Regions from separate parts of the Pseudarthrobacter sp. LT1 genome, predicted to be linked through region 2. Evidence: riboswitches for the same ligand, from Rfam matches in the RefSeq annotation. Region 2 holds a riboswitch; each other region holds the start of a gene.
The links. Region 2 has a riboswitch for cyclic di-AMP ahead of VIK36_RS04610 (C40 family peptidase). Riboswitches for the same ligand answer to the same signal wherever they lie in the genome.
Positions count from the first base shown of each region.

Region 1 (7,840 bases), 1.0 Mb from region 2:
TCTTGATTGCCTGGGCGATCTTGCGCTGTTCCTGCACCGTGACGCCAGTGACGCGACGGGCGCGGATCTTGCCGCGGTCGGAGATGAACTTGCGCAGCAATGCTACGTCCTTGTAGTCGATGACAGTGATGTCAGCGGCCTTCAAGGGGTTGGACTTTGGTTTGGGCTTACGGAGTTCAGCCTTAGCCATCGTGGAGCTCCTATTCTAGGGAGCCCGTGGATGTTGATCCACGGGATGGTGGTGGTCCGACGGCGGCAGTGCCTTGGGTGCGTGGCGCACCCGGGCAGTCCCGGAGCCGGGCCGATATTTGGGTTTTAGAAGGGAGGTTCGGAATCGGGGCCGTTGCCCCAGCCGCCTGCGTTGGATACACCGGGCGTAGCCCAGGGATCGTCCTGTGCAGCCTGCTGGTTGCCGCCGCCCCAGCCTCCACCGGAGTTGCCACCCTGGTTTCCACCAGAGTTGCCGCCTCCGAAGCCACCGCCGCTGTTGCCGCCGCCGAAGCCGCCGCCACCCTGTCCGCCGGAGCGCTGGGTGCGGTTGACCTTGGCATTGGCGTAGCGCAGGCTGGGGCCGATTTCATCGACCTCAAGCTCGATAACGGTGCGCTTTTCGCCTTCTTTTGTTTCGTAGGAACGGCTCTTCAGGCGGCCGGTCACGATCACGCGCATGCCCTTGGTCAGGGATTCGGCGACGTTCTCGGCTGCTTCACGCCATACGGCAGCGCGGAGAAACAGGGTTTCCCCGTCCTTCCACTCGTTGGACTGGCGATCAAAGGTGCGGGGGGTGGAAGCGATGGTGAAGTTCGCTACTGCCGAACCTGACGGTGTGAACCGCAATTCCGGGTCATTGGTGAGGTTACCGATGACCGTAATGGTGGTCTCGCCTGCCATCTACTGCCTCCTTGTTCGATCCTGGGTGAAGAGTGCGTTTCCTGCGGGGTAAAGAATGAAGACGGTGCTGAATTACTCAGCAACAACCTTCTGCTCTTCGGGGCGGGTGATCTTGGTGCGCATGATGGTCTCGTTAAGAGACAGCTGGCGGTCAAGTTCCTTGGCGGTCTCCGGCTTGGCGGTGAAGTTCACCACGGCGTAGATACCTTCGGACTTCTTCTTGATGTCGTAAGCCAGACGGCGACGGCCCCAGATGTCAACCTTTTCGATGGTTCCACCATCGTTGGTGATGACGTTCAGGAACTTCTGAAGCGACGGCTCAACGGTACGCTCTTCGACCTCGGGGTCGATGATTACCATCAATTCGTAAGGACGCATATGTGAACCCACCTCCTTTGGGCTAAGCGGTTACGGCATTTCCGTAACAGGAGGTTCATTTGCGATTCCGTGCAATGCCTTGCCGCCGGAACGGAGGCAGGACGCAGCACAGACTTCAATATCCTAGTGCATTTGGACCCGATAGGCGATTCGCGCTTGACCCAAGGCTAGCCCCGCTGGAGGTGGGCAGCAGCCGGAGGTTCAGCCATGTGGAAAACCTGCAGCCAGCGGCGTCCGTTACCAATGCACTTTCGCCGACCGGGCAGCGCCACGCCAACGCAGTGAGGTCCGTTACCTAATTGTGATTCTTGGAGCCCTTTCGTGTACGGTCGTCCGGGGGCCGCCCCCAGCCGGCTCCAGTCCCGGATGCCGCCCAACTCTGCCGCGTCCGTGATTAACACCAGATACCAGGCAGAGGCGGGGGACCCGAGCGTCCCGGGCGAGGCCACGTGCCCGCCCTTGGGGTGAAGCCGCAACCCGCGGCCGGATGCCCTCATCCGAACCCGACAGCTAACTCCGCAGGCGATGAGAGGTAGCTTTTCCATGCCCGCACCCCGCAAAGGCAGCGCCAACCCAGCGCACCGTTATCAAAATGAGATAGATCCTGCCGGGACATCCCCGGCCTCCCGGTCCGGTGCTCCAGCCCAGGCGCGCCGTCGCTGGCCTCTTGCCGCCGGTCTTGCCGCAGCACTCCTCGGCCTAGGTTCCCTGGGCCTGGGCCTGACCCACGGTGACGGAACCGCGGATGTGGCGCGGGTGGCAAGTGCCGAGGATGCCGGCAGCGCCGTACCCAGCCAAACTCCGGACGTTCCGGTTCCCGCTCCAACGCCCGTCCCCGCAGTCGAGGCCGCTCCTGCCGCCGCTCCTTCCCCGGCAGAGGCACCGGCACCTGCCCCCGCGGCAGTGCCGGCACCCGCCGCGCCTGCCCCTCCCTCCGAATCCCCGATCGCAGTGGCGCCGGCAGCGGCACAGCTGGCAAGCAGCGGGACGCCTGCGCCCGCCGGGGTCCCCGGGAACTGGACCATGACCTTCGCCGACGAGTTCAACGGGGCCGGACTGGACGCCGCGAAGTGGTCCGGCTGCTGGTTCTCCCCCGGCTGCGGAACCATGAACAAGGTCTCCACCAGCCCGGCGAACGTCTCCGTGGCCAACGGCAACCTGGCCCTGGGCCTCAGCTCATCCACCTCCGGCGGACTGGTATCCACCAACCCGAGGGGCGGGGCGGGGACCGGCTTCCAGTTCACCACCGGCTACGTCGAGGCCAGGATCAAGTTCCCGGGCAACGCCAACGGCCTCTACAACTGGCCTGCCTTCTGGACCACCGGACAGTCGTGGCCGGCCACCGGCGAGAATGACATCGCCGAGGTGCTGCAGGCCAGGATGACCGTGAACTACCACTCCGGTTCCGGCTCCCACAACCAGGGCGGCGTGGGCGGCAACTGGGCCAACGAGTACCACACCTTTGGCCTGCACCGGATGCCAAACACCTCGGACGTGTACTTCGACGGCGTAAAGGTCAAGTCCTACCCCACCGACGACGGAAATGCCCCGCAGTACATCGTGCTGAATGTTGGCGCCTCCTCCACGAACCCGGCCTACGGCGCACCGTCCCAGATGATGGTGGACTACGTGCGCGCCTGGCAGTAGCAGGCCACGCACCCAGGTAAGAAGGGCGACGGCGGAACCTCCCGCCGTCGCCCTTTTTCGGCTTCCCTCAAGGTTGCCTAAAGCAACCCTCCGGGGACTATGTGATCCAGTACACTCTTGCAATGAAGCTCCTGTACGTGACGGAAAGCGTGCCCAACCGGGATCCGGAACTGGGGGATGGAAGCTCGATGATCCCGTACGAAGTGATCCTGCACCTCCCCCCTGACGTTGCCGTCACGCTGCTGACCTTCTCGGGTCCTGTTCCGGTTCCGGCAGAAATCAGGAACCGCTGCGATACCGTGTACGAACTGGCCCCGCGGGAAGAACTTTCGGCCTTTGCCCGCTCCATGGGCGGCCTTACGGGACTGGGAAAACACCGGCGGTCCACCCCGTCTGCCCGCGCAGCCGCCGCCCGGTTGTCCGCAAGCCGGGACGCAACCCTGATCCATGGCCCCCACGCCCTTTTCCTGTCCCACTGCATCACCGGTCCCTTGGTGCTGCAGACAGTGGACCCCTGGTCCATCCGGGCCGGCATGGATACCGCGATCGCACGCACCTTCCGGCCCGCCTACCGGCTGCGCGAACAATTGGCCGCCCGCGCTGAGCGGCAGCTGCCGCCCCGGGCCAGGCTCCTGACCGTCGGAGCCCAGGACGCAGCGGCCTGGTCCGCCACGCTCGGCAGGGCGGTCACGAGCATCCCCAACGGCACGGCGGTGGCCACCGGTCCCCGCCGGGAGCGGAAGGCCCCCGTGGTGTGCTTCGCGGGCAGCCTGAACTACGCGCCCAACGCGGACAGCGCGACGGTACTGGTCAACAGGATCGCGCCGCTGGTGTGGCGGGAGGTCCCGGACGCCCGCTTCGTCATCGCAGGGCGGCGCCCCACACCGGCGGTGCAGGCGCTGGCCGGACCCCGGGTGGACATCCTGGCCAACGTGCCTTCCATCCTGGACGTGTTCCAGGGGGCGGATGTGGCGGTTTTCCCGGACGAGCACGGCGTAGGAATCCGGAACTCCGTCCTGGAGGCCCTCGCCGCGGGTCTGCCCGTGGTGGCCACCCCGGTGGCCGCGAGGGAACTTCCCGCGCATCCGCTGCTGGCCGTTCGGGACAGCCAGGATGCACTTGTCCGCGAGGTGGTGGAACACCTCACCGCTCCCAAGCATCCGCCCGGGCCTTCCCACGGCGCTGCGGGAACGGCGGCCGCAGGCGCAGTCCGCACCTGGGACACCGTGGCAGGCGAATACCTGGCGGAAGTCCATGCGGCCATGGCTGGTTTATCCCCCGCGGGGGAGCTTACCCGGACGAACAGGCAACCATGACGTACGCGCCGGGGGAACTGGAGCGCAAGGGAGTCCGGGGAGCCCTGTGGCAGGGGCTCGCCTTCGCCTCGGGCAGGGTGATCGTGCTGGTGACCACGGTGGTCCTGGCACGGCTGCTCTCGCCTGAGGAATACGGCCTGGTCGCCCTGGCGCTGGTGCTGATGGCCTACGCCGAAACCATCGCCGATGCCGGGGTGGGACAGGCCTTGGTTTACCTGCCCAAGACACCGGTCATCGCCAGATCGGCGCTGCTGCTTTCCGTTGCCCTGGGCGCAGTGCTGGCCTTGGCCGCCCTGCTTGCTGCTGACGCGGTGGAGGACCTTCTTGGGCTGGACGGCGTGGCCCCGCTGGTGCAGGTCCTTGGCGTTTCGGTGTTTGCCACGGCCTGCGGCGCCGTCCCGGAAGCCATCATGCGCCGGGACCTGAAGTTCAGGCAGCTCACGGCGGCTCCGGTACTGCGCGCCGCAACCATGGGAACGGTGACCCTTTACCTGGCGTTCACCGGCCACGGCGCCTGGTCACTCGCCGTCGGAACGGCTGCCGGGTCCGTGGCCTATGCCGCCACCTGCTGGTTCCTGGTCCGCCGCGAGGCGCCCTGGCAAATCTGGCGTGTGAGCAAAAGCGCCATCGGGGAAAACGTCCGCTTCGGCGCTCCCGTGGCCGGCAGCACCATGCTTGCCAGGGCGATCTTCGACGTCGATTACCTGGTCATCGGCATTGTGCTGGGCGCACACGCCCTGGGTCTCTATACCCTCGCGTTCCGGCTGCCGGAGGCCCTGATCCTGAACGTGTTCTTTGTCCTGTCCACCGTCCTGTTCCCCCTGTACACGCAGGTCCGGGGCGACCGGCAGCGGCTGCGGGACGGCTACCTGAAGAGTGTCACCGTGCAGGCGCTGTACGGCATCACGGCAGGTGTGGGCCTGGCCGTGGTGGCACCCGTCCTGGTCCCGGTCCTTTTCGGGCAGCAATGGGAGGAATCGGTCACGCCCCTGGTATTCCTGGCCCTGTACGCGGCCGCCCGCTCCCTGGGCGCCGGGGCCAATGATGTCTACAAGGCGATGGGCCGCCCCGGTCTGTCCATCTGGATCTCCGTGGTCCGCCTGGTGGTCCTCCTCCCGGCCCTGATCTTCGCCACCCAGTGGGGCATCGTAGGTGTCGCCTGCGCCCAGATGGTGGTGGCCGTGGTCTTCGCCTTCGGCATGCAGGCAGTAGCCGCCAAGGTCATGGGCACAAGGATGCGCCGGATGATGCGGGCCGCCGCTCCGGGCCTGGTGTGCGGCGCCGCGGTGGGCCTGGGGGGCCTGGTCAACCTGGCACGGCATGCCCTGGGACCGGTCCCCACGCTGGTTGTCATGGTGGTGGCCGGAGTGGGCGCGGTATACGCAGTGCTGCGGTTCGGCTACCGGGACCTGCACGACGAGATCCTGGGTCTTTTCCGGCACAACCACGAAAACCCGGGAGCGGCGGACAGCCGGACCTCCTAGCGGGTGGCCGCCCTACGCGGCTTCCACAACATGGCGCCACAACCAGAAGTCCCTGTCCGCCTGGAGGGCGGCCCGGACTTTCCCGTTTCCCTGCGTCGGATCAGCCTCCGCCTCCTGCGCCAGCCGGTCGGCAAGCGTGGCGGTGGAACGCGCCCACGTGGCGATGACCAGCAGCGGGAGGAGTGAGTGGTCCACTCCCCGCATGCCAAGGTGGCTGGACAGCGGCTCCAGCGCCCAGCCGCCCTTCCCGAAGGCCTTGTCAAAGGCCGCCATCTGGGCCTCCCGGGCGAACGCCTGCTCGCTGGATTCGCTCAAGTACTGGAGGTAGAACACCAGGTCGTGCCCGGGGACTCCATCCGTGAGCGAGCGTTCCCAGTCCATGACCTGCAGGGCGCCGCCGGGTTTAACAAGCAGGTTGGGATGGCTCAGGTCGCCGTGTTCGATGACCGCGGGCAGTTGCGAGCTGCGCAGCGGGGCAAGGAGTTCGTGCGTGCGCCCAACGAGCTCATTCGTCCGGGCATCCGGGCCGGCCAATCCTTCCAGGGCCGCCAATGGCGCGGCAACGGCGCGCTGGTACCAGTCCACGTTGCCGGCGGCGGGCTGCGTGCAGGGAAGTGCCCCCACGAATGCGGCTCCGGTGGCGACGGCGGCAGGCAGGTCCGCTGCCACCGTCCTGGGATCCAGCGGCAGGCCGGTCAACGCAGTTTCGACCAGGACCGTGTACGGCCCCACGTCCCGGATTCCCACCAGTCGTGGAACACCGGCGCCTGAGTCGCGGACGGCGGCGGAGAGCTGGGCCAGCATGGCCGCCTCACGGCGGACGCCGCTGTTGTCCCCGGGCTGCCGCGGCACCTTCACCACCAGGGCCGGTTCGCTGTGCCGGAACGGGAAGACCAGGGCCACCACGTGCCGGGAGGTTGCAAACCGCGGGGTCAGCAGCAGAGTCTCCCATCGCTTGCCCAGGCCGTACTGGTCGAGGGCGAACTCGTCGAAGTGGTCCCGCAGGAACTGGTCTATGAAGCTCATCGCTCCGCAATCCTCTCCGGAAGCCGGCCCGTGACGGTGCCCTCGGGGACCAGGAGGTCGAAGACATGCAGTGCCAGGGCCATGTGCACCGCAGCCGCTTTGAGGGCCCCGAAGCGCACATCCTTGCGCAGGGCCAGGGTGTCCCGGATGGACACGCCGGACCGGACCGGAACCAGCCTGGCTGTCCGCTCCCGGTTGGGGGCGTTCCAGTACAAGGCAACGTCCTGGTACCCCCGGCGCTCCAGCGTCCGCTTCCACCCTCTCAGCGTCCGGGGTCCGGAACGCTGGAGCAGGGAGCGGCTGGCCTCCACGCAAATCCAGCCTCCCGGTTCCAGTGCCAAGCCGGCGCTTTCGATCTGGCCGGGGCCCGGCGAGGCCAGCAGCACCACGTCACATGTCCTTCCGCCCGGCCCGGTGTCCGGCTCGTCCAGCCGCACAGCCTGCGGGTCCAGCAGGCGCAGTGCCGATTCTGTTTCCGCACTCACCCTTCCGGCGAAGCCCAGGGTGCGCGGCTGCAGGACCGGAAGCAGGAACCGCCAGTCCAGGAGCCGCCAAAGGTGCAGGGACAGGGCCTCGCCGGCGACGGTTTCCGCCGCGGCGGGGCTCGGGGAAGCGGGGCCGACGGCGGTGGTGCGGTGCAGGGCGCGCCTTGCGGTGGTTGCCCTCCCGGCAGCCGGGGAGCACATGTCCCAGATGATGCCGGTAGCCACCCGCTGCACGGCCTCCACCGGCTGGGCCGCATCAACCACCCGGCTGCCGGGAAGCCGGCCTGCCAGCCGGAGGTAGTCGTTCCGCCACGATTCCAGGAGCTCCGGGCTGTGTTCACCTTTCCGCTCGAACATCACCGCGCCGGGAACATCAAGCACCAGGAGCACGTCCGGGGCAGGGATGACGGCCAGGGCCAGGGCGTTGCTGATCCGTGCCAGGGGACCGCCGCCGGGGCCGGCAAGCAGCGCGTCGTACGCCACGCGGTCCATCAGCACCACCTTGCCCATGCGGCGGTAAAACCTGGCCAGGACTCCGCCACGGACCAGCCGGTACACCTTCTTGGCCGTCCTTCCGCCCGGAATCCGGTTGAGCACCGCATCAAAAGGCCCC
Region 1 covers NZ_CP141830.1:4,568,580-4,576,419, forward strand. The annotation lists gene rpsR (30S ribosomal protein S18) at 1-190, opposite strand, end outside; gene VIK36_RS21460 (single-stranded DNA-binding protein) at 316-891, opposite strand; gene rpsF (30S ribosomal protein S6) at 964-1,269, opposite strand; cyclic di-AMP (ydaO/yuaA leader) riboswitch at 1,658-1,809, shown strand; gene VIK36_RS21470 (glycoside hydrolase family 16 protein) at 1,813-2,916, shown strand; gene VIK36_RS21475 (glycosyltransferase family 4 protein) at 3,039-4,232, shown strand; gene VIK36_RS21480 (oligosaccharide flippase family protein) at 4,229-5,716, shown strand; gene VIK36_RS21485 (aminoglycoside phosphotransferase family protein) at 5,729-6,742, opposite strand; gene VIK36_RS21490 (hypothetical protein) at 6,739-7,840, opposite strand, start outside.
Region 1: it holds a riboswitch for cyclic di-AMP, as region 2 does, so the genes downstream of both, VIK36_RS21470 (glycoside hydrolase family 16 protein) here and VIK36_RS04610 (C40 family peptidase) in region 2, are expected to answer to the same signal.

Region 2 (7,840 bases):
CCCGGCAACATCGTCCGGGTCCATCACGTCCATCATGTGTTCCAGCGCCCGGAGGATCTCGTGGCGGCGCGGAAGCTCCAGCGGAAGCTGCTCCATGAGGCCGGCAAGGGTCCAGATGTCCTGCTGCAGTTCCCACACGGTCTGGTTCAGTTCGGCGATGGCGATGTTTCCGAGCCGGTACTGCGGGGCTTTCCCTGCGGTCGCCTTGTCCCCCAATGGGGTGGCGGCAAACGTCCAGCCCTGGGCCATGTCCGGGTTCGCGGCCGCCTCAACGTAGAAGTCCACGGCCATGCCGCCGCCCAGCAGCTTGAGCGGGATGTACTGGTTGCGGGGTGATATTGCCTTGATGATGCTGCCATCGGAGCGCCAGGCGATGCCCTCGCACTGGAACCCGGGGGCCTCGGTGGTGAACCCCAGGTCCACCACCACCTCCACCGTGGTGTCCGGGCCGCCGCCCCAGGATTCGGGCACTTCCCCCTGCAGCCGCAGCCACGTGGTACCCCACGGCCGCCCCCAGGGGGCACCGTGCTCCTGCGGCTGGAACTCCTGCCGCATCGCCTCGAGCGCGGGGACCGGCTCACCGGGCACTTCCCAGCTGCTCAGGGTAAGCGGGACTGTCCTGCTGTAAACGGCAGGGACAATGCGCTCCCGCACAAACCTGGCCAGGCGGACTTCCGTGATCCTGCGGTCGTCATGCAATATAGGTCCTCTTTAAGCTGGAGACTGGATCATCGAGTCCATTCGATGGACAAATCTACCCGCTGACAGCACCGCAACCAACCCCCGGGCCCATGCAGCGGGACCGGCCCAGTGTTGGCGCCACTACGGCCTTGGGACGGCGGGTTCGGGCCTCAGGATCCGGGAGTCCCCGGCATAGATGTTGAAACTGGTGCCGCGGCTGAATCCCGCCACGGTCAAACCGTTCGCCTCTGCCAGTTCCACGGCGAGGCTGGACGGGGCACTGACGGCAGCCAGGACGGGAATTCCGGCGAGCGAAGCTTTCTGCACCAGCTCGAAGGATGCCCGGCCGGACACTTGGAGGACCGTCCCGGTCAACGGCAGGAGCCCTTCGCGCAGCGCCCAGCCCACCACTTTGTCCACCGCATTGTGCCGTCCCACGTCTTCGCGCAGGCACAGGAGCCGTGGCGCGCCGTCGTCGTCGATCCTGAACAGGCCCGCCGCGTGAACCCCGCCGGTGTCATCAAAGACGCGCTGGGATTCCCGCAGCAGGTCCGGCAGGGCGGCCAGGACCTTCGCGTCCACCGTCAGCGGGTCCGCCTGCGGGCTGTGGTGCGAGGACTTCTGGACGGCTTCGATGGAGTCCGTCCCGCAGATGCCGCAGGAGCTGGACGTATAGACCCTGCGGCCGGTGTCGGGGAGCGGAACGTCCGGCCGCAGCTGGGCCTCCACCACGTTGAATGTCTGGACGCCGTTTTCGTCCTCGCCGGCGCAGAACCGCAGCGACACCAGCTGTTCAGGGGCCCAGATGACCCCTTCGGACACCAGGAATCCGGCCACCAGGTCAAAGTCGTCGCCGGGCGTGCGCATGGTGACCGAGTAGGACAGACCGCCCAGCCGGATTTCCAGCGGTTCCTCCACGGCGAGGACGTCTTCGCGGTGGCGGACCGGGTACTCCAGGGCGCCCGGAGAACCATCCAGGAGATACTTGTGCACCTTGCGGCGCTGGGTTACTCGTCCCATGTTCCACCCTGCCTGTTCATTACTCCATCATGGCACCAACAGAGCCTGCCACGGCCCATCCGACCGGCCCTGAACGGCTCAGCCCAAAACTGGCTCAGCCCAGGAGGGCGCTCCAGTCCACGGGTCCGCTCGGTGCCGGTTTGGCCTTGGGCTGGCCCGTCCGGGCATTGCTCCGCGGTTTGGCTTTTGCCTCCCTGTCACCAGGGCGCGGAATGGGCGGCCCCCATGGCAGGGCGAAGGCCGGCACCAGTTCGCCCAGCTGCACTCCGTGCGGCGGCACCACCAGGACCCCGTCGGCAGCGGCCAGCCCGCGCATCATGCCCGGTCCCGTATGCTGCGCCGGAGACGCCATGCCGTACAGCAGGCGGAACGGCATCAGCCTGGTGCGTCCGGGGTCCGGCTCGACCATCGTCCCGCAGGGCACTTCCTCCACGGGCGGCATGGACCGGTGCCCCAGTGCGGCCAGCAGCGGAGCACCCACGGTGGAGAGGGCCATCATGGCCGCCAGCGGGTTGCCCGGAAGCCCCAGGACGAAGCGGCCGTCCGGAAGCTCGGCGAGAACCGCTGGGTGTCCCGGGCGCATTGCCACGCCGTCGATGACGAGCCGTCCGCCGAGCTCCGCCACAGCCCGCCGCAGGTGGTCCGTTCCGGAGCGCCCGGTACCCCCGGTGGTGATAACGACGTCGGCGGGCAGGTCCGGCGCGCTGGGCACCTCCGGCAGCACGTCCTCAAGCGCCGCCAGCCATTCGGCGTAGGAGTCGCCGATCCGCTGCTGTCCGCCGGCGATGCCGCCCAGCATGGCCACGACGTCGGGCAACTGCGGGCCGAACGTGTCGCGCACCTGGCCCGGGGCCGGAGTGCCCTGTTCCACCACCTCTGACCCCGTGAGCACCAGGCGGACCACCGGCTTCCCCTGGACCTGGACTTCGTCGTAGCCGGCCAGGGCGGCCAGCGCCAGGTGTGCCGGGTTGAGCTCCACCCCTGCCTTGACCAGGGTGTCCCCTTCCAGTGCTTCCTCGCCGGCCTTGCGGATGTGTTCTCCCGCGCGGGGCTCGCCGGGGCGCGCCTTGCCGCCGGGCATCAGGATGGGGAGCCCCTCATCGTCCGTGCCGAGGACAGCATTCTCGGTGCGAAGGACTGCCTTGGCGCCGGGCGGGATGAGGCCTCCCGTGGCAATGGGACTCGCCTGGTGCGGTGCCAGCCGCGTTCCGGGCTCCACCGGGATCCACGGGCCGCTGCCGTTGACAGCCCAGCCGTCCATGGCTGAGGACGCGTAGTGGGGCATGTCCTGAAGGGCCACGATGTCCCGGTCCAGTCTGCGGCCCAGGGCTATCCTGAGCGCCACCGGCCCGGGGGGTATGGGGGTTGCTGCATCGAACGCAGCTTGCCGGGCCTCTTCCCAGGTGTGGGCCGCATGATGGTGGGCGTCATGCGGCTGTTCAGTTTTGTGCGCCTCTGCTTCACTGCCCGGTGGCGCCTCCGGATCGCTGTGGGGTTCTGCCGTCATTCGCCGGGAGTCCCGGCGGCTTCAGCGTCGTAGTCTTCCGCGAGGGAACGGGCAACGGCCAGCGCCGCGTCCATCGATGCTGCGTCCATTTCCCTGCCGGGAGCAGCCGCCAGCCCTGCGGCGAAGCCTGCGATGAAGGTGGTCAGCGGCGCGGCCGGCCTGACAACCGCATGGGCAGCGACGCCGGCCAGCGCCAGCACGGCGTTGACATCCACCTGGACATCTTCAAGCTTGTAGGCCTGGAGAAGCGCCCTGCACCACTCTTCCAGCGTCTCGTCCTGGCTTTTCACGACTTGCCTCCCACGTTAGCTCCGCCCATGAACGGGTCCTGGCCCGCGCGCTGGTTCCCGGCGGCAATCCCCAGCGCGGCAGCATCGTCCCAGGTATCCACATCGGATGTGGACCCGGCGGGGACTGTGACAAGCTGCACGTCCAGACTAGCAAGGAGCGCCCTCACAGATCCGTTGACCAGGGCGTTGCGGGCAGCCAGGTCGCAGCAGGCTTTTGTTAACTCAGCCGTGCTGTAAAAACCCGCCAGGGGCTGGGCCTTTCCATCGCCGGAACAAGCCATCACACCACCCCCACCGGCCGCAGCATCGGTGCGCGTCAGGACATCCTTCAGCACAGCCACCGCCTGGGAGGCCAGCGGCATGTCGCACGCCAGCACCAGGCACCAGGGCGCACCTTCACCGCTCCTGGCCAGCGCGGCCAGGCCTGCGGCTATTGCGGCAGCAGGCCCGGCGAATTGCGGCTCCTCGCGGCACATCAGCACGGCGGAGGGCCGGGTTGACGGGGCCGGCAGACCCCCGGACTCCACCGGCAGGGACCCCGCATCACCCACCACCACGGTGCGGCGGGCGCCGTCTGCCGCGGCCACGGCGCGCTCAAGGAGGGTCTGGCCCTGGTAGACCAGCGACTGCTTGGGTACCCCGCCCAGCCGGGATGACCGCCCCCCGGCCAGGATCAGGGCGTCGAAAACCACCATGCTCTTTTGCACTCCCCCAGACTAGCGATCAGCAAGGCTGGGGGCAGCGCGATGCGTCAGGCGGCGCGCTCCGGAAGAAGGAACGGATCCCACGCCGGCGTCGGCTTCTCCAGTTCCTTGATCTGCCAGATCGTTCCGTGCGGCGGCCCGGGCACGAACCGAAGGGTCCAGCCCATCTCCGCGGGAGTGTGGTCGCCCTTGACGTTGTTGCACCGCAGGCAGGCGGCCACAAGATTTTCCCATGAATCGGCACCGCCCCGCGACTTCGGGTGAACGTGGTCGATTGTGTGCGCCGCCTTGCCGCAGTAGGCACATTTATGTCCGTCGCGCCGGAGCACACCCCTGCGGCTGACTGCCGTCGAGTGGTTGTACCGGGGCCGTATGTAGCGGTTGAGGAGGATCACGGACGGGCGGCCCAGAACGTCGGTGGGCCCTACCACCGGGTCATCCCCTTCGGCCACCACGCTTGCCTTGCCCGTGAGCACAAGCACCAGCGCCCGGCGGAAAGTGATAACCGCCAGCGGTTCATATCCAGCATTCAGAACGAGAGTGCGCATGCACTTACCTCTTCACGGCCGCACCCGTCAGGGGCACGAGGGCCGGCTGCCCTCGGCATGTCCGGGCTATGGATCGACATCACAAGAGTAAACAAAGAAGTGCAAAATCAGGTAATCGCCGCCCCCGGAGCCCAACCGGGGCACGAAGACGGGAAAGGCAAGGGGCACCACTGGGGGAACCCGTTAAAGCGCGAGGGACCCCCGCCTGGCGGCGGGGGTCCCTTACAGCAATTCGCGGGCGGCGTTGGATCAGGCCGCCCCAGGACTGCCTAACGTACGCGGATGGCAACCGCGCCAGAGCCAACATTGGCGCTGAAGACCACGGTGTCGTTGCCGTTGAAGCCGCCGTGGACGGCCATCCCGTTTCCGGCGTAAACGGCAATGTGAGCCATACCTCCGCCACCGTCAGCGTAGTACAGCAGGTCACCGGCCTGGGCCTGGGACATGGGCACAGTGTCACCCAGTGACAGGTAGCCAGCCGGCCAGTCGTGGAAGTGGATGCCGACGGCGGCCAGTGCGTTGGTCACCAGCATGGTGCAGTCTTGGTGCACGCCGAGCTGGGCGTAAGCGGCGGACAGGATGGCAGCACCCTTGCCGCTGGCCGAAGCCTGGCCTGCCGGTGCGGCCGGAGCGGCAGCGGTTGCAACCTTGGCGGTGACCTTGGGAGCAGCAGCCGGCTGGGCGGCAGGAGCAGCTTCCTGCACCTGAACCTCGGGCTCCGGCTCAACGACGGGAGCCGGCGTGGTGGTAACGGCGGGCTTCTCGTAGCTGATGGAAATAGTGGAAGCCGCGGAAATCGGGGCGTCGACGACGGATTCAACTTCCAGCTGGGATGCAGGAGCGGAATCGCGCTTGACGTTGGTGTCGGCAGCGTTGGCCGCGATGCCACTGGTCAGGACCAGACCGGAAGCAGCAGCGATGACAGCAGCCTGGCGGCCCATGCCACCGGCATTGTCGCTGACAGCTTTGGCAATGACAGCGATCGAGTTGGTTTTGGTGACCTCGGCGCGGTGCCGTGCGGTAGCACGAGTCGTCATCAGTTCTCTCTTTCGTTTTTCCTTCGAACCGCGGGTAGGCAGGCAAAGGGAACTGGACGCGCCGGCATCTTGGGGGCAAGCCGGCGCATTCCGAACGGGGATGTGGTTTCTAGCGAAAAAGCTTTGGGCAAAGAAATAGCCCTTGGAGCATGAAGCCCAAGAACTACTTGTTGAGGTGGTAGTACGACGAGGTACCGGTGGCTGCAGGCGAGTGGAGCAGCGTGCCCTGGGAAGGGTTGAGTGCGCTGACCATCATGCCGTTGCCGACGTAGATGCCCACGTGCGCGCCGCCGTTCTGGACCACAACGTCGCCCGGCTGCGGGGTGGAGGTGGGGGTCATGATGTTCCACGCGTTGGTGCGGGGGATGCTGATCCCGGCCTGGGCGTAGACCCACTGGACGAACCCGGAGCAGTCCCAGCCGGTGACGGGGCTGGTGCCGCCCCACACGTAGGAGTGGCCGATGCCGGTGTAGGCGATTGCTGCAATGCCGGAAGTTGCGGCGGAGACAGTCTCGGCAGCCTTGGCGGCAGGGGCAGCGTCCTGGCCTGCGGTGGCAGCGGCGTCGCGCTCGGCCGGCGCAGTGGACTGCGGACGCACCGCTTCCACCTTTGGAGCGGCGGTGGTCTTCACGACGGGACGTTCGAAGGAAACCGTAGCCGTGGGGGCGGCAGTGACGGCGAGGGCCGTCTGGGCCGAACCGGACTCGGTGGATGCGGAGACACCAGCGGTGGTGTCAGCTGCGGTGGCGGGCAGGCCCATGCTCAGGATGAGGCCCGACGCGGCTGCCACAACGGCAGCCTGGCGGCCTACGGTCCCGGCATTTGCACTGACCGCCTTGGACACGGCGTCCAGGGGGTTAATGCGAACCGTTTGCGCACGGTGGCGCGCAGAATTATGGCGTGAAGACACGAAGGTAGCCTCTCCCAATGCCTGCGAGGTGAGCTGTCGGATTCGGATGGGAGTCACCCGGCCACTCTGCTTCCTGGGAAGCTCATGACTTAACCCCAAGGCCTTCAGGAAATGAAGGCCAAAATTGGTTCCCCCGCCCCTGCCAGACGATGAAATGCGAACGGACCTTGAGCGGTGGCAGAGTTAGGCAATCCACTCAAGAGCGTCAACTTCGGAAAAGTTGACGCGAGTTAGACGGTACAGCAGTTTTGTTTCAATGTCACATTCAGGTCACGGCAGGTCACTGCGATCTGAGAGTGGACAATCATTCGGCTACAGCCAGCCCATGGGATCGACCACTTCGCCGTTGACCTGGACCTCAAAGTGCAGGTGGCAGCCGGTGGATGCGCCCGTGGTGCCGCTGAGCGCCACAACCTCGCCGCGGGAGACGGTCTGGCCCACCTTGACGTTGAACGACGACAGGTGGTTGTAGGTGGTCTCCAGCCCGTTGCCGTGGTCGATGACCACCCGGTTTCCACCGCCATACTGGTGCCAGCCCGCGAAGGTCACGGTGCCGGTCGCGGCCGCCAGGACGGACGTTCCGCACTGTGCCACGAAGTCCTGGCCGCGGTGGAAGTCTCCGGAGCCGCCGGTGATGGGGCTCACGCGGTAACCAAAGGGCGAGGCGGTGGTGAGGGATGCCAGCGGTGCGGCCAGGGTGCCGGCCGAGGCGGCCCGCGTGACGGAGCCGGCGGACTGGGCGCTCAGGAGCTGCTTCAGCTTCCCGTCGGGGTCGGCCTGGGTCACCACTGCCGAACGGCTGAAGTCGATTTGGGCGCCAACATCAGCGGAAATCTGGGGCTGCGGACTGACGGCGGAGGCTGCCAATGGCGCGTTGCCGGCGGCGTCCGTGGCCATGACGGGGCTGGTGGCGGGCACCGTGACCGTCAGAACCAGGCCGGTGGCGGCCAGGGCGATTCCAGCTTTCTGGCCAATGCCACTGGCGGCGGCGAACTCCGTCACCTGCCGGAACGGACCCCGGCGGCGGCGCGCGTCGCGATGCAGATCGCGGGGACGCTCCGCTGCGGCATCTTCGACAACCCGGGGTGCCGAAGGGGGGCCTGCGGCGCGGCGGCGCCCCCGGGAGGTCTGCGTGGTCAAGAA
Region 2 covers NZ_CP141830.1:949,821-957,660, reverse strand. The annotation lists gene VIK36_RS04645 (alpha-mannosidase) at 1-699, opposite strand, end outside; gene fdhD (formate dehydrogenase accessory sulfurtransferase FdhD) at 823-1,701, opposite strand; gene VIK36_RS04635 (molybdopterin molybdotransferase MoeA) at 1,796-3,208, opposite strand; gene VIK36_RS04630 (DUF6457 domain-containing protein) at 3,205-3,498, opposite strand; gene mobA (molybdenum cofactor guanylyltransferase) at 3,495-4,205, opposite strand; gene VIK36_RS04620 (HNH endonuclease) at 4,250-4,750, opposite strand; gene VIK36_RS04615 (NlpC/P60 family protein) at 5,020-5,787, opposite strand; gene VIK36_RS04610 (C40 family peptidase) at 5,951-6,631, opposite strand; cyclic di-AMP (ydaO/yuaA leader) riboswitch at 6,702-6,897, opposite strand; gene VIK36_RS04605 (M23 family metallopeptidase) at 7,010-7,837, opposite strand.

Region 3 (7,840 bases), 1.6 Mb from region 2:
CTACGTGGTGGGCGAGACGCTCAATGTCAACGGCGGCAGCCCCACGCCTTAGCGCGCCCTGGGCTCCCCGTACCCCCCCGCGCAGCAGCGGGACAGAAGCCGGGTTTCAGCCGGCCGCGTCCTGGCCGGCCAGGAGCTCGTCCGTGGCCGGGTCCGGTTCCCCGTTGAAGAACTGGGCCAGGACGGTCTTGAACACTGTTTCTCCGGGCGCCGCCCGGAGGAACAGTGTCATGCTGGAGCGGAGCTTCCTGGCGTCGATACCGCCGAAAATGTCTTCGGCGGACTGGTCGGCGTGGTTTGCCAGGACCAGCGCGCACTCCAGGAGCCGCGGGCCCAGCACCTCGTGGTCCAGGTAGGCGCGGGCCTCCGCCAGCGAGGAAATGGCGTACTTGCGGGAGGTGGCGCTCTGTCCCAGCCCGGCAATCTGCGGGAAGACAAACCACATCCAGTGCCCGGACTTCCGGCCGACCTGCAGTTCGCCCAGCGCCTGCTCATAGGTTCCGCCGGTGTTTTGCGCGGCAACAAAACGCTCAAGGTCAAACGGCTCATTCATGGGGATCTCCTCGGTACGTTTCAAATGGTCAAGTCTTTTTCAAGGGCGTCGGCCGCCGCCCGCAGCTGGGGGTCCGGGTCTTCCCGCCACCGCGCCACGACAACGCCTGCCCGCTGCCGTTCGCGCTCCCCCAGCCCCGCCAGCAACGGGACCAGGACGTCGGCGAGAAGGGGCCCGGTCAGGTCCGCTGCCTGCGCGGAGCGAAGGAAACCCTCCAGCCGGGTCAGGTCAGAGTGACGGAGCAGCCGCACCCGTGACTGCAGCAGGACCACCGCTGCCAGGCGGCGCTCGAACACCGGCCGGGAACCGGGCCGCGGCTGGCCCCACAGGGCGGAGGCCAGCATGACCGTGCCGTCATGGTCCAGGTCCTTGAACTTCCGCAGCGCATCGCGCACGGTCCCGCGAACGGCCCCCACAGAGGAACCATAAGAGGCAAGCACCCCGCCCAGCCGTGCCCCGACGTCGTCCGCCCGGTACCAGGCGCCCTCGTTCTGCAGGGTCCGGTCCACGAAATCCGCCGCCGCGGACACAACGTCCGCCGTACCGGTCATCGCCCGCGCCCGGACGCCGCGTGGTGGATGCAGTACGGGGTCCACGGGCGGGCTTCCAGCCTGCCCTCGGCGATGGGCTCCCCGCATACGGCGCAGGTTCCATAGGTCCCCGCCGCCAGCCGGGCAAGCGCCGCTTCAATCTGGTCCAGGCCCGCCGAACTCTGTTTCAGGAGCGCAGAGGCCTGTGAGAGTTCGAAGGCGATGGTGGCACCCTCGGGATCGTGCTCGTCGTCGACATTGGAACCCTGGCGCGCCGAGTTTGCTGCCTCGATGTCCGCCCGCAGCGCCGGCAACAGTGCCAGGCGCCGCGCCCGCTCCTCTTCGAGCAGCGCACGGAACCGTTCGAAATCTGGCATGGAGACAGCCTAACGCGTCAGTCAGTACCAGTTCAGGGTTACGGAGTGGTTCCAGGCCGCGCACGGTGAACCGTAGCGGTCACGGATGTAGCCCAGGCCCCATTCGATCTGGGTGCGATAGCTGGTGAGCCAGTCGCCGCCGGCGCTGGCGTACTTCCCCGGGGGCAGGGCCTGGGGAATTCCATAGGCTCCGGAGTAGGCGTTGGTGGCGGTGGTCAACCAGTTGGACTCCTTGGTCCACAGCTGGGCCAGGCACAGGAACTGGCCCTGGCCCCACCCGTAGGCGGGCAGGCGTCCGGACGCGTAGCTTTTCGCCCCGGCGGGATCATTGACCGCGCCGGGGGCCGGACCGGGTTGGGCCGGATTGGCCTGGGCAGGGTCGGCACGGGGTGCGGGCTCCTGGGGCTGCCGGGCTGCCGCTGCGGCACCCTTGGCTGCGGCCTCCGCCTGTCCGCGGGCCTGCTCCTCAGCGGCGGCGCGCTTGGCCGCCTGGGCCGCCTCATAGGCAGCCAGTGCAGCCCAGCCCTGCCGGTACCCACCCTCCATGGCCGCCGTCGTACCTTTCAGCGTGGCGAGCTGGGCGGTCAGCTCAGTGCCGTGCCGCTGCTCCTCCGCGACCTGCCCGGCCAGCGAAGCCTGGGCAGAACGTGCGGCGTCCAGTTTTGCTTTCGCTTCCCCGGACAGGCGTTCCCGCTCGCCCTTGGCGGCCTTTTCCTGTGCGGTGAGCGCGGTGGCCGTCTTTTCGGCGGCCGCAGCATTGCTGACCAGGGTGGCCAGGGCAACCGCCATGAGGCCCCCGTCAAGGGGGAGCCTCCCCAAGGTCACGAACGGGCGCATGGTCCCGAAGCTTACCGTCGGGATTGGGCGCAGGGCAGGGGCCTGTTTCCACATTGTTACCGTGCTTCACGGGCAAAGTATCACCTGAGGTCAGGCCCTGGCTCGCGGTGTATGTCCAGACGTTTGCCCAATGCGAGAGAACAACCTCGTATGTTATCCAAATGTGACAATCACGCCGCACGTGGGTTATGGTCTTTTGGTGTCCCTCTCAGACGGGACATTCCCGTCAGCATGCCGAGCCCTGCCGCTGATCATGGGATTCAACCGCTCCAGTTGGCAGGGACGGGGGAACCAAGTTTCCGCGGCCACTTGTGGCCTTGGGGTTAAGTCGATAGCGCCTCCGCACATCGCGGGGTTGCTTCCGGCCGGGTATCTCCAGCCCGAACCCGACAGCTCACCCCGCAGGCATGGGAGAGGCGATCAACCGTGTCAAAAATTTCAACCACTGCCCGTCACCGCGCGACCCCGGCCCGCTCCATTGTGCTCGAGGGCCTCGCAGTAACAGCCAAGTCCCAGGCCCGCTCCCTGGGCCGTCCCGCGCTCGCCGTTGCTGCGGCATCCGGCATTGCCTTCGGAGTCGGCGCCCCGGCCCATGCAGGTGTATCCGCCCCGGACACCACTGAGCAGACCAGCGTCCAGGCCACCTCGGCTCCTGCCGCCCCGGCCGCAGCCCCCGCCGCAGCAGCAGGGAACGTCCACACGGTCGTTTCCGGCGACACCCTCGGCGCCATTGCAGCAGCCTACGGCGTCAGCCTCAACGGCGTGCTGTCCGCCAACGGCCTGGGACTGTCCTCGGTCATCTACCCGGGCGACCAGATCCAGATTCCCGGCGCAGGCTACACCGCCGCCCCGGCGCCCGCCCCTGCAGCAGCACCCGTGCAGGCCGCAGCCGCCACCGCACCGGCGAACACCGGCATGAACATGTCCTACGCCTCGGCCACCCCGGTGGCATCCACCACCGGCACGGGCACCGGCGCTGCGATCCTCGCCTCGGCCTACAGCCAGCTGGGCTTCAAGCAGGATTGCACCGCCATGGTCGAGAAGGCTCTGCGCTCCGTCGGCAAGTCCGTGGGCGATCTGGCCCCCACCCAGTTCTTCCAGTACGGCACCGTCGTAGGCGCTCCCGCCCCCGGTGACCTGATCATCACCTCCGGCCACGTGGGCGTTTACGCAGGCAACGGCCAGGTTGTCAGCGGCGGCGTCAACGGCTTCGACACGCAGGTGCACTCCATCAGCTGGCTCGGCGGCTACTCCGCTGTGCGCGTAGCCTAGTCTTCGCACTGTCCGGCGCCGTTGGCGGCGCCGGACGAAGCAGGAGGGTGGCAGCCGGGAATACCGGCTGCCACCCTCCTGTCGTTTTACCCCGCGGGCCGCCTCGGTCAGGTCCCGCAGAAGGTCATGTAGCTGCCGAAGTCGTCGGGCGCCCCCTGCAGGTAACGTTCCAGCCCGGGCCGCTCGGTGAAGGGTTCACTGACCGCCTCCAGCAGCTGCTGCAGCGGAGCGAGGTTTCCGCCGGTGGCAGCGGACAGCGCCTCCTCCACAAGGTGGTTCCGCGGAATGTAGGCCGGGTTCACGCTGTCCATCAGCTCCGCGTCAGGCTGCAGCGCCTGCCACCGCTCCAGCCAGGCATCGAGGGCGGCCAGGTCAAGGACCATGCCGCGCACGGGACGGAGGTCCCCGCGGGCCGCTTTGCCCAGGTTGCGGAAGAACAAGGTGTAGTCCACGGGTCCGTCCTTCAGGATGTCGAGGACATCATCCACCAGGGCCCCGGCGGCGCCGCTTTCATCGACGCCGCCCAGGCCCAACTTGCCCGTCATCCCGCGGGTCCATGCCTCGCTGTAATGACCGCGGAAGCCGCCCAGTACCTCCACCGCCGGGGCCACGGCTTTTTCCTGGTCCTGGTCAATCAGCGGCAGCATGGCCTCGGCGAGCCGGGCCAGGTTCCATTCGGCAAGGACCGGCTGGTTGGCGTAGGCATAGCGTCCGCCGACGTCGATGGAACTGTAGACGGCGGCCGGGTTGAAGGCGTCCATGAACGCGCACGGGCCGTAGTCGATGGTTTCCCCGGAGATGGTCATGTTGTCCGTGTTCATGACCCCGTGCACGAAGCCCACCAGCATCCACCGGGCCACCAGCTCCGCCTGGGCAGAGACGACCGCCTCGAACAGAGCGAGGTAGGGGTTGGCGGCATCAGCGGCGTGCTGGTAGTGCCTGCTGATGGCGTGGTCCGCCAGCCGTTTCAGGAGGTCCATATTTTCGGTTGCGCGCGCGTACTGGAAGCTGCCTACGCGCAGGTGGCTGCTTGCCACCCGCGCCAAAACGGCGCCGGGCAGCATGTCATCGCGCCGGACCTGCCGCCCGGTGGCCACGACGGCGAGCGACCGGGTGGTGGGAATGTGCAGTGCCTGCATGGCCTCGCTGACAATGTATTCACGCAGCATGGGCCCGACGACGGCACGGCCGTCCCCGGCGCGGGCGAAGGGCGTTCGCCCCGAACCTTTGAGATGAACGTCCAGGAGGCGGCCGGCCCGGTCAGTGACCTCGCCCAGCAGCAGGGCCCGTCCGTCGCCGAGCAGGGGCGAGTATCCGCCAAACTGGTGTCCGGCGTACGCCTGCGCCACGGGTGTGGCACCGGCCGGCACGTGGTTTCCCACCAGGAGCCGCACACCCTCGGGGCTGCGCAGGTATTGCGGGTCGAGGCCCAGGTCCGCTGCCAGCTTCTCGTTCAGGACGAGGAGCTCAGGGCTGGGCGCTTCCTCGGCCTGCCAGGGCACGGCGAGTTCCGCCAGTTCCCGGGCGAAACGGCCATCGAGAGTGACCGTGGATTCAGCTGCTGCCGTCATGGTTAAACCCTATCGCCGTTGTTGGGCCCGCTGCTTCTCCCGCTGGTTGCCGCCGCCGCGGAACAGGGATGCGGTCAAGGTCGTTGGCGGCGATCACGGTAACCCCTGGGGCCCGTGCCTGCGCCTGTTGTTCCAGCACGGAGACGTCGTCACCGTACCGTGCGGAGAAATGGGTGAGCACCAGGGTGCGGACCCCGCCGGACGCCGCCAACTCCCCGGCCTGCCCGGCAGTAAGGTGCAGGTACTGCCGTGCCAGGACGCCGTCGTCGTCGCTGAACGTTGACTCGGTGACCAGCAGGTCAGCGCCGTCCGCCAGGTCGTCGGCGCCGGGGCACGGCGCGGTGTCCATGATGAAGGCGAAGCGCTGGCCCGGCCTGGGTACGCTCACGTCCTCCAGCCTGACTGCCCCAAGGACGCCGTCGCGTTGCAGCCGGCCCACGTCCGGGCCTCCGATTCCTGCCGCCTGGAGCCGCTCCGGCAGGAAGGTGCGTCCGTCAGGCTCCGTCATCAGGTAGCCGTATGTCTCGATGCGGTGCCTCAGTGGCCGCACCTCCAGGCAGTCCGCCACGGGCCCGGCCCCCGAATGCGGATGGAGCCGCAGGTCGATGCCGGGCGAACCCACGGCCACCAAGGCCTGGACCACCGGGTCACCCGACGCCGGATAGTGCAGGTGGACCGGGTGTGCCACACCGTCGAGGGCCATCCGGGACAGGACTCCCGGCAGCCCGTAGCAGTGGTCTCCGTGCACATGCGTGAGGCAGATCCTGTTGATGTGGCTGGCCGCGACGCCGGCGTGGATCATCTGGCGCTGGGTTCCCTCGCCGGGGTCGAAAAGCAGCCCTTCGCCGTCCCAGCGCAGAAAGTAGCCGTTGTGGTTCCGGGTCCTGGTGGGGACCTGTGAGGCGGTGCCCAATACCACCAGTTCACGCACCGCCGGCGCCTGCCGTCCCGGCGTGCAGCCCCTTGGCGTAGGCGGCCTGGCCGAGGTGCTGAAGGCAGTCCCCCAGGATGCTGACCAGCCGCACTCCGAGGGTCACAGGCGGATTCCAGTGCCTGTCAACCACGCGGTCCAGGTCCGGATCAGCAATGTCTTCCAGGACCTTGGCGGTCTGCCGGTGGACGGCATCGTAGTACTCCAGCAACAGCTCCCGCGGCGCCCTGACGGCGTCCACCTGTTTACTGGAGTGGCCGTAGCCCGTGTCGCGTTCCCCCAGGGGAAGGCCGAAGCGCTTCACGAAACCTTCCGCCGTCCACACCTGTTCCAGGCCCGCAGACGAGGCTACCTGCGCATCCTCCACCCGGCCCGAGTGCCAGATCAACCACGCGATGGAATTGCCGTTGCCACCCGGACGGCGCTGCAGCTGCGCCGCGTCAAGCCCGTCGAGGGCTTCCCGGACCAGGACCGGGAGGCGATCGAAGGCCTCCAGCAGCAGTTCTTTGGATTGCATGGGACTCCCTCCACTGCGGGCCGGGCCACGCCGGCCCGGCCCGCGGGGTTGCTAGCGTTCCAGGTCGTCGGGCTCAAACTCACTGAGCGGCGAGCCGCCAAAATTCTCCTCGTCGTCGCTGCCGTCAGCTTCGAGGCCGGTGGGGGCTTCCCCAAAATCAACATCCGCTGCGGCCTCCCCCAGGGTGGGGGTGTCAGGCGATACCTGCTCATCGCCTGAACGGTAACGCGCCCTGGCGCTTTCATCCCGCAGCGTCTGGTCGCTCAGGAAGTCCTCCTCTTCACCGGAGACGGCCTCGTCCTGCAGCAAGGGGTCCTCCTGCCAGCGGTCGGGGTTGTTTTCGGCAGCACCGGGGTAGTTGTCCGGCTCCCCCGATACTGGGTCCAGTTCCAGGGACGACGCCGCGCCGGGAGTTTCGTCGAGAAGCACATCGTCCTGCTCCACGACTTCCAGCTCATCGTCCGGGACGTTCTGTTCAGTCATGATGGTGCCTTTCTCGTTGCGTTGGGCCGTCAATAGTAAGCATACTGACCACCGCGTGCGGATGGGAACCGTCGATGCCATGCCACCCGTCCCGGCTCCCCGGCAGTCGCGGAATCCACCAGTAAAAACCCGGAAGGTCAGCACCGAACATAAGGGGTAACAGCAACAGTAACGACGTACTGTTTGGAGCCGGACAACAACGGCAGCAAGGAGAAAGCCAATGCAAGGCAATGAGCCCCTGGACGGGGACGCGGCAGATCCGTCCCATCCCCGGTCTTTTACCGGCAGGATGTCTGTACTGTGGACCGACGGCCTGGGCCGGGCAAGCATACGGGCAATCCAGACGCTCTCCGTGCTGGCGCTCGCCTGGGCAGTGGTGACGGCCGCAACCCGTGTTCCACTGGTCACCATCCCGGTTATGGTGGCCTTGATCCTGGCCTCGGCCATGGCTCCCGCGGTCCGCTGGCTTGCCGCCCGCGGATGGCCCCGCGCCCTGGCCGTCCTGTCGTCCTTCCTGGTGATCCTGGCAGTGGCAGCCGGCGTGGTGGGAGGCATCACCACACTGGTCAGGCAGCAGGCCTCCGTCCTGGCAGCCCGGGCAGAAGCAGGAATAGGCCAGCTTCAGCAGTTCATTACCACCGGCCCCGTGGCGCTGACGAACGACCAGATCAACGCCGCCCGCGGGGAGTTCCAGAAGTTCCTTGCCGGCGGCAGCCTGGGGGCCGACGCGTTGACGGGGCTGAGGACTGCCGGTGAGATCGCGGCCGGT
Region 3 covers NZ_CP141830.1:2,583,338-2,591,177, forward strand. The annotation lists gene VIK36_RS12115 (glucose 1-dehydrogenase) at 1-52, shown strand, start outside; gene VIK36_RS12120 (DUF1810 domain-containing protein) at 107-553, opposite strand; gene VIK36_RS12125 (DNA alkylation repair protein) at 574-1,104, opposite strand; gene VIK36_RS12130 (TraR/DksA family transcriptional regulator) at 1,101-1,460, opposite strand; gene VIK36_RS12135 (hypothetical protein) at 1,482-2,297, opposite strand; cyclic di-AMP (ydaO/yuaA leader) riboswitch at 2,550-2,720, shown strand; gene VIK36_RS12140 (C40 family peptidase) at 2,724-3,569, shown strand; gene VIK36_RS12145 (protein adenylyltransferase SelO) at 3,677-5,140, opposite strand; gene VIK36_RS12150 (ribonuclease Z) at 5,124-6,071, opposite strand; gene VIK36_RS12155 (mycothiol transferase) at 6,064-6,588, opposite strand; gene VIK36_RS12160 (hypothetical protein) at 6,640-7,071, opposite strand; gene VIK36_RS12165 (AI-2E family transporter) at 7,292-7,840, shown strand, end outside.
Region 3: it holds a riboswitch for cyclic di-AMP, as region 2 does, so the genes downstream of both, VIK36_RS12140 (C40 family peptidase) here and VIK36_RS04610 (C40 family peptidase) in region 2, are expected to answer to the same signal.